Regions from separate parts of the Bacillus sp. ISL-47 genome, predicted to be linked through region 2. Evidence: riboswitches for the same ligand, from Rfam matches in the RefSeq annotation. Region 2 holds a riboswitch; each other region holds the start of a gene.
What was found. Region 2 has a riboswitch for S-adenosylmethionine ahead of J7I93_RS20015 (2,3-diketo-5-methylthiopentyl-1-phosphate enolase). Riboswitches for the same ligand answer to the same signal wherever they lie in the genome.
Positions count from the first base shown of each region.

Region 1: it holds a riboswitch for S-adenosylmethionine, as region 2 does, so the genes downstream of both, J7I93_RS14695 (LLM class flavin-dependent oxidoreductase) here and J7I93_RS20015 (2,3-diketo-5-methylthiopentyl-1-phosphate enolase) in region 2, are expected to answer to the same signal.
Region 3: it holds a riboswitch for S-adenosylmethionine, as region 2 does, so the genes downstream of both, metK (methionine adenosyltransferase) here and J7I93_RS20015 (2,3-diketo-5-methylthiopentyl-1-phosphate enolase) in region 2, are expected to answer to the same signal.
Region 4: it holds a riboswitch for S-adenosylmethionine, as region 2 does, so the genes downstream of both, J7I93_RS04965 (methionine ABC transporter ATP-binding protein) here and J7I93_RS20015 (2,3-diketo-5-methylthiopentyl-1-phosphate enolase) in region 2, are expected to answer to the same signal.

Region 1 covers NZ_JAGGQS010000043.1:67,821-71,911, forward strand. Annotated here, with positions in the region: gene J7I93_RS14690 (ATP-grasp domain-containing protein) at 68-1,024, opposite strand; gene J7I93_RS14695 (LLM class flavin-dependent oxidoreductase) at 1,040-2,089, opposite strand; SAM riboswitch class I at 2,197-2,300, opposite strand; partial or broken gene J7I93_RS25190 (TetR-like C-terminal domain-containing protein) at 2,433-2,735, opposite strand; gene J7I93_RS25195 (TetR/AcrR family transcriptional regulator) at 2,748-3,038, opposite strand; gene J7I93_RS14705 (SDR family NAD(P)-dependent oxidoreductase) at 3,218-3,991, shown strand.
Region 2 covers NZ_JAGGQS010000059.1:70,271-74,361, reverse strand. Annotated here, with positions in the region: gene J7I93_RS20025 (methylthioribulose 1-phosphate dehydratase) at 1-622, opposite strand, end outside; gene J7I93_RS20020 (2-hydroxy-3-keto-5-methylthiopentenyl-1-phosphate phosphatase) at 619-1,281, opposite strand; gene J7I93_RS20015 (2,3-diketo-5-methylthiopentyl-1-phosphate enolase) at 1,274-2,506, opposite strand; SAM riboswitch class I at 2,592-2,698, opposite strand; gene J7I93_RS20010 (pyridoxal phosphate-dependent aminotransferase) at 2,948-4,091, opposite strand, start outside.
Region 3 covers NZ_JAGGQS010000093.1:4,377-8,467, forward strand. Annotated here, with positions in the region: gene pckA (phosphoenolpyruvate carboxykinase (ATP)) at 1-325, opposite strand, end outside; gene J7I93_RS24825 (thiol-disulfide oxidoreductase DCC family protein) at 544-918, shown strand; SAM riboswitch class I at 1,024-1,140, shown strand; gene metK (methionine adenosyltransferase) at 1,625-2,821, shown strand; partial or broken gene asnB (asparagine synthase (glutamine-hydrolyzing)) at 3,116-4,091, shown strand, end outside.
Region 4 covers NZ_JAGGQS010000011.1:53,747-57,837, forward strand. Annotated here, with positions in the region: gene J7I93_RS04960 (O-acetylhomoserine aminocarboxypropyltransferase/cysteine synthase family protein) at 299-1,615, shown strand; SAM riboswitch class I at 1,763-1,867, shown strand; gene J7I93_RS04965 (methionine ABC transporter ATP-binding protein) at 2,043-3,068, shown strand; gene J7I93_RS04970 (methionine ABC transporter permease) at 3,061-3,729, shown strand; gene J7I93_RS04975 (MetQ/NlpA family ABC transporter substrate-binding protein) at 3,741-4,091, shown strand, end outside.

The DNA.
Region 1 (4,091 bases), on a different contig from region 2:
CATATTACGTTCTAATTTTCTTTTTCCCAATAAGACAAAAGGACCTGCTAATGCAGGTCCACACAAATTAAGATGTTGCTGATACAGCGTATTTTTCTTCCAATGTCCTCTTTAATAATAAAGCTAATTCTAGCATTCCATATTTTCCGGCTTTTGCTTCTGCATCAGAATTATAGTTTGTGTTTGTATTGATATCATAAGTAAAAATGGTACCTTCAGCATCTCTGATAAATTCAATACCAGCAACCTGAATATTATTCCTGGCTAGTACTTCTTTATATTTTTCTAAAATATCGTCCTCAAAATCTTCAATGATCTGGAACTTGGGCTTCTCTTCCACTTCTTCTCCTACCGGGCAGAATAAATCGCCAATTTGGCATGCGTCCGCTGGGCAAAGTTCAAATCCTTCCGAAGTATCAACCCTAACCGCATAAACAAAGTTTCCTCCTACAAATTCACAGCGGGTTATATAGCTTTCAGGAGATTGAATGTATTCTTGAATAAGGGTAATGCCATCGACTGGTTCTTCGAAGGCAGGTCCTTCAACATAAGCTTTTAAAGCTTCTACACTATGGAATAATTGAACACCCAGGCCTTTACCGGCACGATTATGCTTCGTGATAAACGACTGTCCTGCAAATGCTTCGGCTGCCTTTATAATGTTTTGTTTTCCAACCGCTGCAATCGTTTTTGGAGTTTTAACACCAGACTTGTTTAGCTCTAAGTATTGTAAAACCTTACTAACTTCCAGCTTTAGAGCGCTCGTTCCATTTAACACCGTACGGCCATGTGCTTCAAGCCAAGCTAATACTTGTCCAGAAAATTCAGCTGCAAAACGATGATCACGTGTATGAGAAGAAGCACTCATTCGGCTATAGAAAATTCCTTCTGGCGGTTCCGCCGATAAATCTAACGTTCCCTCGTCTAAATGCCATTCTTCATATGGAACACCAAGTTCTTCTAACCTTTTTGTTAAATGGACTGTCCACTCACTATTTTCATGAATTACATATACCTTGCTCATTATTCAGGCCCCTTTCTAGCTCTTTATTAAACTGCGCTTTTGTTCCACTAATGGCATAACCGCCTTTGCAAAGCGTTCCATTTCCTCCAGCTGAGGTGAGAATTGCAATAATAGCAGGTCCAGGCCAGCTTCTTCATATTGTAAAATCCGATCAGCAATTTGCTCTGGTGTTCCTACTAAGTTTGGCCGGAGGCCCCGATTAGAAACTGAGTAATCCTGCAGCTGAATTTGCTGCTCCAATTGTGACTTTGTCGTGAAGTCCTTAAAGCCAGCATATCCGCTGGAATCCTTCACAGTCGTGATTTTTTCAAGCTCAGCCAAAGCCTCTTCTTCTGTATCACGGCAAATAACATAAGCTGCCATTCCGAAAGAACTGAATGGCTCATTGCCAGTTTGTTCACGGCGTGCCTTCATATCTGCTATTTTTCGATTAATCTCTTCAACCGTTCCGCCGTGCATAACATAAGCATCACATTTTTCTGCAATGGTTTGCTTCCCTCTTTCACTTTCACCGCCTGCATAAAGAATCGGGTTAGGTCTTTGAACAGGCTTCGGAACAAGCCTTGTGTCGTTTAAGTCATAAAATTGACCAGAATAATTGAAGATTTCTTCTGTCCATAACCCTTTTAGAACATCAATGAACTCCTCGGTGCGAGCATAACGCTCATCATGCTCTGTAAAAATACCGCCATATTGACGGGCTTCTTCAGCCCACCAAGCTGACACAACATTTAGAGTAAAACGTCCGTTGCTGATTTGATCAATATTTGCTGCCATTTTTGCTGCTACTGCTGGATTATGAAAACCAGGACGAATAGCGGTCATAATTTCTATTTTTTCCGTCACGCCTGCAAGTGCGGCTGCCGTGGACCATGCTTCAAGAGAATCATGGTCCGGCCCTTTAATATCATTTAAATATAACTCAGCTATTAACGTAGTCGAGTATCCCCATTTTTCTGCAGACAGAATGACGTTTTTAGCATATTCAAAGGTTGGCGGCATATTTTCGTCTTCCACATTTCGCAGCCAGCCTCCAAAAATCGGTAACCAAAAACCATATTTCATTTCTCTTCTTTCCTCTAGCATCCTAATTATCTACTTTTCCTATAACTTAAGTTGGGTTTATGAATAAAAAAAAACTCTCCTCCTATGAAGAGAGTTTTATAACCCTCTTCTCATCTATCAAGCGATGTGCTTGCTGGAATTGGCACAGTATTCTTAAGAATCTGCTGCCGAGGCTTCAAAGGGCCAGTCCCTCCACCTCTCTGGATAAGAAGAAAAATATTCAACTTTTAATTTATTTAAAGCGATAATAATTTAAATTAATCAAATTGTCAATAAAATATTTCTAAACTCTAAATATTGTTAATTAGAGTTCCTAATTTGGTTGATTTCTCGATATCCTTCTTCATTCTTTGTTCTTTTTAATATTTATTTTCGGTGTATAAAATGTCAATATATGAATGAGCTGATCTCCCATGTAGGTAGGGGAGTGTGCAAAATCATTTTCAATCCATTCAAGAATCAATCCGATAATACCATGTATACGATAGGTGCTAAAAAGTTCTATATCAATATCAGGGTCTATTTCAGTGGTCAAAAATTCGAATTCTTCCCTGAATAACTTGTCCAGCCTTCTTGTCATTTTCTCATGAAAACTATAGTTTGTTGTTGGACGGAACATTAGCTGATAGAACTTTTTGTTCTCTAAAAAATGTTCGAATTAGATAATCGAATTTGACGGTATCTCATTGAAATCTATGACTGATAAATGAAGATATGGTTTCCGAAAAGCTTCAGTCATTTTATCAAACATATCTTCAATGATCTCATCCAGTAAATCTTCCTTTTTTTCATAATGTGCATAAAAGGTACCGCGATTGAAATCCGCACCCTTTACAATCTCTGTTATCGTAATATCACGTAAGCTTTTCTCCTCCATTAATGATAGTAAAATTTCTCTAAACTTCTCTTTTGTTCTTTTTACACGTCTGTCGGGGTGCTGAATGGACATTTTAAAGCTCCTTCTTACACTTTTAACGTACAAAATGGATACATATGTTGATTATCATACATTTTTATTATTATTGCATATTGAAGCCCTTTCACACATGTTTTATGCTTAAAGTGTTCTATATATCTCGAAATCGAGATATATTCAAATTTATTTTCCACAAAAGGAGGAAGACAAACATGGCAAGATTTGAAGATAAAGTAGTTATAGTTACTGGTGCAGCAGGCGGTATCGGGAAAGAAGTAGTACGAAAATTGGCCGGAGAACAGGCGAAAGTTGTCCTTGTTGATTTAAATGAAGACGCTATCAAAACTGTTCAAGCCGAGCTTGGTTTGACAGAAAAAAATAGCCTAGCGGTAAAGGCGGATGTTTCTAAAGAAGAAAATGTTAAAAATTATGTGGATAAAGCAATGTCTAAATTTGGACGTATAGATGGCTTTGTAAACAACGCAGGCGTTGAAGGTCCAGCTAAGCCACTTGAAGAAGTGACAGAAAAAGATTTTGACTTCGTATATGGTATTAACGTAAAAGGCGTACTTTTCGGTCTAAAATATGTATTACCGATCATGAAAGCACAAAAATCAGGTGCAATCGTTAATACTTCGTCAGTAGCTGGTTTAATCGGCTCACCAAGCATGGTTTTATATAACTCCTCCAAACACGCTGTAATGGGTATTAATAAAGTTGCAGCATTAGAAGCAGCTGCATTTAACGTTCGAGTGAACACAGTCAACCCAGGTGTGATTAATACAAAAATGATGCGTAACATTGAAGAAAACGTTGCACCAGGTGCAGCAGAAGCAGCAAAAGCAGCTTATAATGATGCAGTACCAATGAAACGCTACGGTGAACCTCAAGAGGTAGCTAACGTAATTGCATTTTTACTGTCTGACGAAGCTTCCTATGTGAGCTCATCTTCATACACAATCGATGGTGCTCTATACAACGTATAAAATTACAAAAAAGGTGCCTGGCCCCTCAGTCATTAACTTTTTAACATAGCCGGGGACAGGCACCAATATTAGTTCTCCACTTTTACCTTGAAATGGACAC
Region 2 (4,091 bases):
ATAACTGATAAGGCTTATGTTCCAGCAGCCTTAATTGATAACGGAATAAAAACTCAGAAGCTTCGAGTACTTTTTTTGCTTCAAAGGATGTTTTTCCCCAAACGGTAATTCCATGGTTTCTAATTAACACAGCACCTGTATCTTCACTTATATGGGAGGAAAAACATTTGGCGAGTGTCGGAATATGCGCATGATTCGGAATAATCGGAATCCGAAGAACAGCATCCTCCTCCCATTTATCAAATGCCTTAATGAGTTCTTGCCCTTTGAATGTGACTGCCTCCTGGTCCCCATAAATTTCCGATATCACATTATTGTCAATCGTATGGACGTGAAGGCTGCACCCTGCGTTCGTTTTACGGTAAATCTCCACATGTAATAGTGTTTCCGCAGAAGGCTTTAAATGGGTCTCCCCAACAGGGCGCCCAAATTCATCAACAAGGAGGAAATCCTCCTTTGTCCTTTTCCTTTTATCCTTCCCACTTGCTGTTACAAGGAATTGCAGGGGGCTATCGGAGACCTTGATCGCCAAATTGCCGCTAGTCCCCATAAACCAGTCTCTTTCAGCCAATTCATCTTTAATATCAGCAAGCTCTTGCCATTTTTCTTCCCCTAAACTCATACCCTCACCCCATTTACATTTTTCAAAATTTCAATGCACTCATAAAAAGTTTCAAATTCATGATAATTAAGATTCATTTCTTTGCTTTTCTCTTGCAGCAAATCTCTTGCAATAACTAAATCTGCCTGCTTTGCAGCCTCCAGATCTGTAACCGAATCCCCTATGACAATTTTATAGGTATCTCCAGCCTCAAGTTTTCTCATAATAGATGGCTTACAGCAGCCGCAGCTGTTATGACATTCATCATCACAGCTATGGGGCCATAAAATTTTGATTGTTTCGCCGCTAAAATCTGAACCATTGCAATAAACAGCAGCAAACGGGCCATATTTTTCTAAAACTGGCTGCACAAAAAAGTCAATTCCGCCACTGACAATATAAAGCGGTATATTTTCTATTTTCAAATAGTCCACAAATTCTTGAAAGCCAGCTCTTACCTTGCCATTTTCCAGTGTGAATTTTATAATGTCTTCCTTAAGGCTGCTTGGAAGGAGAGAGAACATTTTCCCTACTCCTTCCTGAATTGAAATTTGCTGTGACAATATTTTATTCTTTATTTCCTCCCATTCAGGGGGGGCAAATTCTTTCATAACGTTAATGATGTTATCTTTTTCCGTAATGGTCCCGTCAAAATCACAAAAAACAGCTATATTAGGCATTCTTAGCTTTCACCTCTGTAAGTCCCCATAAATCTATCGCCTTTTTTAGTTCTGGATAATCAGAAGGAGATTCTGATAATGGAATTCCATTTAAAGTTAAATCAATCGCTTGGCGGAAGGCTAAGCCGCCGCCTTTTGCTCCATCCGGATGCCCATGTACTCCTCCGCCCGCATTGATCACACTGTCTGTTCCAAAGTCATGGTAAAGCAGCGGCACCAGACCTGGATGAATGCCTGCTGATGGTACCGGAAACGTCTTTTTGCAGAAATCCTTGGAGGTTAATGATTGTCCGATCGAAATCGCCTGCTTCTTTTCAAGTGCCACTGAACCATATGGAGAAGGGAAAAGCGATAAATCCGCTCCTGCATATCTGAGAAGCTTGCCTAGAAGCAAAGCGTAAGAAATTCCATAGATGCTTGAAGCAGACAGGGCACCGCTGACAGCAGGGTGTGCCATAATCGGCAGCCCAACCTCTTCATCTTCTCTTAACTCCTGCAGAACATCCAGTCCATATGCAAAAACATTAAACAGGAGGAGGTCCGCACCAAGGTTTGCTGCTTTTCTGGCTTTCTCTTTCAAATCAAAGGTCCTGCCTGTTAAATTCACTGCATAAAGTGTGCGATGGCCGGTTTCTTCAAAAACCTGGCCAAGCACCTTTTTCCCTTCCGTAATCCTTTCTTCAAAAGGCGTGAGTTCATTTTCAAATAAAATTTCATCATCTTTCACAATGTCGATGCCGCCAAGCGCTTGTTCCCTCAACTGTGAAGTTAAAAAGTTCATATCCTTGCCGAGAACACCTTTAAAAATGCTCATCAGCAGCGGCCTGCTGCGGACATTCAACTTTTCTCTTAAACCTTCAATGCCGAACCGGGGGCCAGGGAAAAAGGTTTTGATCTCATCGGAAAACTGTAAATCTATTAACTTAATCTTTCCGTCCAGTGATAGTTTTCCAAAAACTGTAGTTAAAATGGCTGGCAAATCCGGACTGAAATTAGCAGTTGGATAAGCAATTTTAATGATGGCAGGCGTTTCCTTGCTGCCTTCCTCTGTTAAAAGGCCTTCAACCGAAACAACTCTGCCTTTATGCTTACGGAGCTGATTTTTTTCCAGTTCAGGTAAATGAGTCCATGAACCGACCGTAAGTCCTAGAGCGATTTCCTCTGCTTTTTTCTCAGGATTATGTTTTGCATCATGAATTAGATAAGTTGCGATAATTTCACTCATATATTTTCTTCCTTTCATTTAGGCAAATCCGGGCAATAAAAAAACCTCTTCAAATAAGAAGAGGTTAGCAGCTTAAACTAACATCTTCTTATCTATCAGCTTTAATAAGCTGCAAGAATTAGCACCGTGCTTACTGGTAAGTCGGTTGCCGGGCTTCATAGGGCTAGTCCCTCCGCCTGCTCTTGATAAGAAAACGAAATTAGTATTTAGTTAATTTTGAATTAAAATTTAATTAGGATTATGACAGGGTAAAAAACTTTTGTCAATAGATTATCTGAAATAAATATGTTTTTTCAACCATGAGTATTGATTCCGCTGCAGGCACTTAGCGAACTCGGGATTCCTGGAGCCTCCCCTGGTACACTTATCCCGCTGGATTCTCATACCTTCCGCTCTAAACTACCAGTGTTATAACAAGAATAAACACTAAGATTGGAAAGTTTAAAATAAATTTAATTCCCTAATTCGGTCTACTGCTTCTTTAAGCCTTTCTTCTGAAGTCAGCAGGCCAACACGCACATATCCTTCTCCATGTTTTCCAAATCCTATGCCAGGTGCTACAGCAATATGGGCTTTTTCAAGCAAATAATCAGCAAATTCCTCAGATGTAAAACCTTTAGGAACTTTTAACCAGGCAAAGAAGGAGCCTTCAGGTGCTTTAACATTCCACCCGATTTCCTGAAGGCCTGAAATGAATATATTTCGCCTTCTTTCGTAAAGGGCATTCAGTTCTTTGACACATTCCTGAGTTTCAGTCAACGCAGCTGCCGCAGCTTCCTGGACAGCTCCGAACAAGCTGACATATAGATGATCCTGCAGAAGGTTCAAGGCAGAAATGACGCTCGCATTTCCAACCGCAAAACCGATTCTCCATCCTGCCATATTATACGTCTTTGAAAGTGTATAAATCTCAATTCCTACCTCTTTTGCCCCCTTTGCTTGCAGAAAGCTGACCGGCTTCTTGCCCTCAAAACCAATGCCGCCATAGGCAAAATCGTGAATAATGCAAATTCCATGTTCTTTGCCAAGCTCAACTGTTTCCTGGAAAAACTTCTCACTGGCCACGGCTCCAGTTGGATTGTTTGGATAATTGAGGAACATGAGTTTAGCAGCATTTAGCTTATCGTCTGAAAGCTCGCTGTAAAGAGGCAAAAAGCCATTTTCTTCTCGTAACGGCATTGTCACCATTTCTGCTTTTGCAAGCGCTACACCTGACCAATAATCCGGATAACCGGGATCTGGCACAAGAACAGTATCGCCAGGGTTTAACAGACATTGAGGAATCTCAACGAGGCCAGCCTTTCCTCCAAACAAGATGGCTACCTCCGTTTCCGGGTCTACATCTACATCATACTCCCTTTTATAAAAATCAGCTGCAGCCTTTTTCAAATAGGGAAATCCCTGAAATGGAGAGTATCTGTGATTTATTGGCTTTTCGGCTGCACTTTGGAGCTTTTTAACAATATGGCCGGGAGTAGGCTGATCAGGATTGCCTTGCCCAAGATTGATCACATCATGACCTTGTTCAAGCTGCTTCCCAACCTTTGACACTAAAGATACGAAAAATTGCTTCGGCAAACTTTTC
Region 3 (4,091 bases), on a different contig from region 2:
CTTTGAAAACAAATACTTCTTCTTTTTCTTTTAAGTAGTTTATTACTTTATTATAAAGATTAGAGAATGCTTCTTCAGAAATTGGCTGGTTTACGCTGCCCCAGTCAATTTTATCTTTATTTGATGCTTCTTCAACAATGTATTTATCTTTAGGGGATCGTCCTGTATACTTTCCAGTAGTAGCACGTACGGCACCAGTTGATGTAAGAGACCCTTCGTTACGGTTTAAAACTTTTTCCACAAGCTGAGGAACAGATAATTGTACTTGAATGTTGCTGCCATTTAGTAATTCGCTCAATTCGTTTGATATGCTTACAGAGTTCATCTGATGAATACCTTCCTTTTTCCGATTTTTTTATGAAAGTGATTACATCTCAAAATTAGTATAACACATTAAATTAATTAGTCTATACTATTGTGATAAATTTTTACCCAATGTTATAGAAATATCACAATTAGACTAAAAAATACATTTTAACGCCTTATAACCGGTATATGTTAAAATAGAAGAAAGTGTTAAGTCTGAACATGGGACTGGTATTAATGAAGACAATTGCCCTTTATGATGGAACGTGCTCTTTATGCAAGGAAACGAAGCGGCTTTCTAAAAAGCTTGATTGGCTGAATAGGGTCGAGTGGGTTTCCTTGCAGGAATATGAAAAAAATCCGAACTCCATTTCGTTTTCCAAACAGGAGTTGCGAAAAGAACTTCATATCATTAGTCCTAATGGTGATATTAAAAAAGGGTACTATGCCGTAAGGAGACTTCTGCTGCAATTTCCTGCAACCTTTTTAGTAAGCATTCTATTATATATCCCATTTACACCTATAATCGGAAATCCCATTTATCAATGGACCGCTAAAAACAGGCATAAATTCTTAAAGAATAAGTGTGATGACGGAAGCTGTTCTCTGTAAGGGTATCACCTTATTTTCTTAAGGGAAATTTTAATAAAGAAATTGATTAAAATTTGTTGACATAAATCGATAAAATACGGTATGATTCAACCTTGAACGGATACTCTCTTATCCCGAGCTGGTGGAGGGACAGGCCCTATGAAACCCAGCAACCTGCTAAAAGGCAATAAACAGCAAAGGTGCTAACCTGACGCAAGGACGTAATTCCTTGAACGATAAGAGTGAAAGGCGCGAATTGATTTGCTTTCAACCTTTTCACTAATGAGAAGGTTTTTTATTTTGCTTATCTAGCTCCAGCACCCAGCTCCTCGAGGTCATAAGCCATTCCCTTGCAGAAGGCAAAAAACGCCTTCCTTCAGGGCCTGTCTTATGCTTGTCGGAGCTACCCGGGTGCTTGCGCTTTTAAACTGGCAATGAAATGAACGGCTTTTGGAATGTACTATTTATGTGAGTTTTATGGCCTGGCTCTGCTAGCGAGTTTGCTTTTTTAAAGGCAGCTTCCAGCGGTGCTTAAGAAAATGAACCTTGGCTTTGTGGTCAGCGTTTCCAATTTTCTTAATAAAAACTCCATGTTTATTTCATACTACTAAGGGAATGAGTTCCGTATCAAACAGAGATCCTTGAAATGCCAGGAAAAAGTTTTTTTTGAGGCTGCTTCCGCGTTTCTAATTCTCGCTCAATTTTCTATTTATAAGGAGGAAGCCAGATGTCAACAAAGCGTCGTTTGTTTACTTCTGAATCAGTTACTGAAGGTCATCCGGATAAAATTTGTGACCAAATTTCTGATGCAATTTTAGATGCGATTTTATCTAAAGATGCGAATGCCCGCGTTGCTGCAGAAACTTCTGTAACAACAGGACTTGTATTAGTCGCAGGTGAAATCACAACATCTACATACGTAGATATTCCAAAAATCGTTCGTGAAACGGTGAAAGAAATCGGTTATACCCGTGCTAAATATGGTTTCGACTCTGAAACATGTGCAGTCTTAACTTCCATTGACGAACAGTCAGCGGATATCGCCATGGGTGTTGACCAGGCGTTGGAAGCACGCGAAGGAAATATGAGCGATGAGGAAATCGAAGCAATCGGTGCAGGAGACCAGGGCTTAATGTTTGGCTTTGCCTGCAACGAAACAAAAGAGCTTATGCCTCTTCCGATTTCTTTAGCACATAAAATATCCCGCCGCCTGACAGAAGTGCGCAAAGAAGAGATTCTTCCCTACCTTCGTCCGGACGGCAAAACTCAGGTAACGGTTGAGTATGATGAAAATGACAAGCCTGTCCGTATTGATACGATTGTTATTTCCACTCAGCATCATCCGGAAATCAGTCTGGAGCAAATCCAGCGCAACCTGAAGGAACATGTCATCAATCCGGTTGTTCCGAAAGAACTAATCGATGAGGATACAAAATACTTCATTAATCCAACAGGACGTTTCGTTATCGGCGGACCTCAAGGGGACGCAGGGTTAACGGGACGAAAAATCATTGTAGATACTTACGGCGGTTATGCACGCCACGGCGGCGGAGCGTTCTCCGGTAAGGATCCTACAAAGGTTGACCGTTCTGCTGCCTATGCTGCACGTTATGTTGCGAAAAACCTTGTAGCTGCTGGTTTAGCAGAAAAAGTGGAAGTACAGCTTGCATACGCTATTGGTGTAGCACAGCCGGTATCCATATCTGTAGATACATTCGGCACAGGAAAAGTAGAGGAAGATGTGCTTGTTGATCTTATTAGAAAGCACTTTGATCTTCGTCCTGCAGGCATTATTAACATGCTTGACCTTCGCCGCCCGATCTATAAGCAAACAGCTGCTTACGGCCATTTCGGACGTACAGATGTTGATCTTCCTTGGGAGCGTACAGACAAAGCAGAAATTCTACGTTCTGAAGCCCTTTAATCATAAAGCGGGAGTTGCATTTAATATGTAACTCCCGCTTTCTTTTTTACGTCTTTAAACATATAAGGGAAAATTCACCCGTTTAGGGTCTTTCTGCCCTTTAGGCGTTTACCGATTTATGTTATCGTATAAACTTCTGATAATGGTCTTATTTTCCGCTGAGGTTTTTTTCATAATCCCCGTGCTAATTTAAAATGATTAGTGGTAGTATTATAGGGTATGTTTTTTAAAGACAGAGGAGCCGTTTAGGCTATATTAAATAACGAGAAAAGAATGGAGTAGGTGACGTACATAATGTGTGGTTTTATTGGTTGTGTACATGATAAAGCACAAAATTACCGTGACGCAGATAAAGAGCAATTTGAAAATATGAATGATATCATTACCCATCGTGGCCCGGATGATTCGGGATATTATTTTGATGAGCATATCCAATTCGGCTTCCGGCGTTTGAGTATTATCGATATTGAAAGCGGACATCAGCCGCTGACTTATGAAAATGAGCGTTATTGGATTATTTTTAATGGTGAAATTTACAACTATGTGGAATTGCGTGAAGAACTTCTCAATGCAGGCTTAAGCTTTGAAACTAGCTCTGATACAGAGGTTATTATCGCCCTATACAGCCATTTAAAAGAAAAGGCTGTTGAAAAGCTTCGCGGCATGTTCGCTTTTGTAATTTGGGATAAACAGGAGCAGTCATTATACGGAGCAAGAGATCCATTCGGGATCAAACCTTTCTTTTACTATGACAAAGGGGACCGTACCTTCTTTGGTTCAGAAAAGAAGAGCATCCTATTGGCGCTGCAAAATGATGTATTGAATTATGATTCCTTGCAGCACTATTTAACCTATCAGTTTGTGCCTGAGCCAAATACGATGTCAGAAGGAATCCATAAGCTGGAGCCAGGACACTATTTTACGAAAAAAATTGGCGCTCCAATGGAAATCAACCGCTATTGGAAAGCAGCTTTCCATCCTGTAAAAAAATCGGAAGCAGACTTTACGAAAGAAATTAGAGATGTATTGTTTGATTCGGTTAAAATGCACATGCGTGCGGATGTCCCTGTTGGTTCCTTCCTTTCCGGCGGTATCGACTCATCCATTATTGCTTCCATTGCAAAGGAGTTCCATCCGGCTATTAAAACTTTCTCTGTCGGGTTTGAACGCAATGGCTTCAGCGAAGTGGATGTTGCGAAAGAAACGGCTGAAAAGCTTGGCGTTGAAAACATCAGCTATATCATATCGCCCGAGGAATATATGAACGAGA
Region 4 (4,091 bases), on a different contig from region 2:
GGTTTTTTGGCTATTCGTGATTTTGGCACCCTTTTGATTGTAGCGGAGGGCACTTGATCCTCGAAAATGCATCCGATTTTCTTACGACGAGGGTCTATTCAAGGAAGTTTATTCAATGTCCAGCGGGAAGAGAGGGAAGTGCCAGACCCCGCAGGCGAAGCCGAGGAGGCTCGCAAACCTCCCCGCGGGTTCGCTGAGTGCCCCATGCTGAAATCAACGGGCAGAATTCATAAACAAAAACAACAATTTATGAGAAAAGAGTTTTTATTAAACAATAACAAATAAAGGAGAGAGAAACATGACTGACAAACAAAAAAGCTACCGTTTTGAAACACTAGGAGTACATGGGGGACTGAATCCTGATCCGGTTACGGGGGCAAGAGCAGTGCCGATTTACCAGAACAATGCTTACCAATTCAAAAATACAGACCATGCCGCAGATCTTTTTGCCTTAAAGGAACCTGGATACATTTATAGCCGGATACATAATCCGACTGTAAGTGTATTTGAGGAAAGAGTGGCTTTGCTTGAAGGCGGAGTGGGTGCTTTGGCGCTTGCAAGCGGTCAATCTGCTATTACTCTGGCAATCCTAAATCTTGCTCAGGCGGGGGATGAGATTGTTGCGGCCTCCAATCTATATGGCGGTACTTATAATTTGTTTGCAGTCACCCTTCCTAAGTACGGGATTGATGTTAAGTTTGTGGATCCAAAAGATCCGGAAAACTTTAGAAACGCCATAACAGATAAAACCAAGGCAGTCTTTGCTGAAACGATTGGAAACCCGAGTTTGAAGGTTCTTGATCTTGAAAAGGTGGCTGCAATCGCTCATGAAAACGGAGTTCCTCTAATCATTGATAATACCTTTGCAACACCTTATTTATGCAGGCCGATTGAGCATGGCGCTGATATCGTTATTCACTCAGCGACTAAATGGCTGCTTGGAAATGGAACAACAATGGGCGGCATTATCGTGGATGGCGGAAAGTTTGATTGGAATTCACCGAAGTTTCCTGGCTTCACAGAACCTGATCCAAGCTACCATGATATTGTTTATAGTGAAGCGATTGGCGAGGCTGCTTATATTATTAAAGCACGAGTTCAGCTTTTAAGAGATTTGGGGCCGGCAATGAGTGCGCAAAGTGCATTCCAGTTCACATTGGGACTTGAGACCTTGCATGTGAGAATGAAGGAGCATATTGCCAATACGAAGAAAGTGGTTGAATATCTGGAAGCCCACCCTGCGGTTAACTGGGTGCTTTACCCAGGCCATGAAAGCCATCCGGATAAAGCTCTGGCAGATAAATATTTGCCTAAAGGAGCAGGCGCTGTCGCTGTTTTCGGAATTGCAGGCGGCCGGGAAGCTGGTGCAAAGCTGATTAATAGCCTTCAGCTTTGGGCCCATGTGGCCAATGTCGGGGATGCAAAGAGCCTAATCATCCACCCGGCCAGCACGACCCACCAGCAGCTCGATAAAGAAGGTTTAAAGGCAGCGGGGGTACCTCAAGATTTAATTCGGATTTCTATCGGGATCGAGAATGCGGATGATCTGATTGAAGATCTCGAGCAGGCAATTGAAGCTGCGACAGGTATAAATTCTTTGGCTGCAAAAGCTTAATGACGGCAAGAAAAATTTACCGTCCATTTTTTAAAAAAGTTTAAAAGTTCATCGTTGACACCTTTTTAAAAGCTATGATACGATAGCAAACGTAATTAAAAAGCTGCTTAAATCATTTAAAGTGTTAATTGAATATAGAACGTTACGCTCTTATCAAGAGAGGTGGAGGGAAGTGCCCTATGAAGCCCGGCAACCGTCATTAATTTGAAATGGTGCCAATTCACTCAAAGCAATCGCTTTGACAGATGAGAGAAAGGACTTAAATTTTTAATGCCTTTCTGCTCATGCGCAGAAAGGCATTTTTATTTTTCGGGCATCAGCTCGTTATTCTGCTCATGAATGAAAGCGGCTGAGCAGTCGAAAACTAGAAAAAAAGCGGTCTTTTAATTAAAATCTGTATTTTCGATTAAAGAGGTGAAACAACACGTTGATTTCCATAAAAGATGTAAAGAAGATTTATTCCTCTAAAAAGGGCCAGGTGAAAGCCGTAGATGACGTAAACCTGGAGATAAAAGAAGGAGAAATCTTCGGTGTGATCGGATATAGCGGCGCAGGTAAAAGTACTTTAATCCGCATGCTAAACGGCCTTGAGCTTCCAACACAAGGAAGTGTAATCGTGGCCGGCAATGATGTTTCAAAAATAAAAGGCAGCAAATTAAGGAAAGCACGCCAGGAAATAAGCATGATTTTCCAGCATTTTAACCTATTATGGTCGAGAAGTGTCAGGGATAATATTGCATTTCCGCTTGAAATTGCAGGTGTTCCAAGGCAGGAAAGACTGAAAAGAGTAAACGAACTCATCAAGCTGGTCGGCCTGGATGGCAGAGAGGATGCGTATCCTTCTCAGCTGAGCGGCGGACAAAAGCAAAGGGTCGGGATTGCGAGAGCCCTTGCGAATAACCCAAAAGTGCTGCTTTGTGACGAGGCCACATCAGCACTCGATCCGCAAACAACTGACTCGATTCTCGATTTGCTTGTTGATATCAATGAGCGTTTAGGTTTAACAATTGTACTGATTACACATGAAATGCACGTAATCCGTAAAATTTGCCACCGTGTTGCTGTCATGGAAGGCGGCAGGATTGTTGAAATTGGCCCTGTGCTGGATGTCTTTAAAAATCCTAAAGCGATGATTACGAAGCGCTTTGTCCAGCAGGTCACAGAGCCTGAGGAGACAAAAGAAACAATTGATCACTTAGTGGATGTATATCCGCGCGGAAAAGTAGTGCAATTAGGATTTGTCGGAGAAGCAGCTGAACAGCCATTAATAACGAATTTGATCCGGAATTTCCAGGTGACAGTTAATATTCTTCAAGGGAAGATATCTCAAACACAAAATGGCTCTTATGGAACTTTGTTCATCCATTTGGATGGAGATGCAGAGGAAGTTGCCAAAGCAATTGATTATATCCAATCCCAGCAGGTTGGCGTGGAGGTGATTTCCAATGCTTAACGAATGGTTTCCAAATGTAAAATGGGACTCCATGTGGGAAGCTACCATGGAAACCCTTTATATGACTGCTATATCTGTGGTTGCAACATTTATTTTAGGTGCGATTTTGGGGCTGCTTCTCTTCCTGACCTCAAAGGGGAATATCTGGGAAAATGCTGCAGTCAATAAAGTCATTTCAGCTTTCGTAAATATTTTTCGTTCTATTCCGTTCATTATCTTAATTGTTCTTTTAATTCCTTTTACCAAATTCCTAATCGGAACCATGATTGGGGAGGATGCAGCATTGCCTGCATTAATAATTGGGGCAGCGCCATTTTACGCGCGGATGGTTGAGATTGGGCTTAGAGAAATTGATAAAGGCGTCATTGAAGCGGCCAAGTCCATGGGTGCCAAAACAAGCACGATTATCTGGAAGGTCCTTCTTCCTGAATCCATGCCAGCCCTAGTTTCGGGTATTACAGTAACAGCCATTGCCCTTGTTGGCTACACAGCTATGGCTGGTGTGATCGGTGCAGGAGGACTAGGGAACCTTGCATACCTGGAAGGATTCCAGAGAAGCCGTAATGATGTCGTTTTGATGGCGACCATTATTATTCTGATCATCGTATTTATCATCCAGTTTATTGGTGATTTAATAACAACAAAATTAGACAAACGATAGGAGAGATCAACATGAAAAAGTGGTTATCACTCGTTCTTGCACTTGCAGTGGCACTTGTACTTGCAGCTTGCGGAACTTCAGAAGAAGAAGGAAATAATGCAGGGGATGGCGGAGATAGCAAAGAAAGCACTAAAATTACTGTAGGTGCTTCCAACGTACCGCACGCTGAAATTCTTGAAGAAGCGAAACCGCTTCTTGAGGAAAAAGGCTTTGAACTAGATGTTGTTACATTCCAGGATTATGTGCTGCCAAACCAGGCTTTAGAGTCTGAAGAGCTTGATGCAAACTATTTCCAGCACATTCCTTACCTTGAATCACAAAAAGCAGAGCATGGCTATGACTTTACAAATGCTGGCGGAATT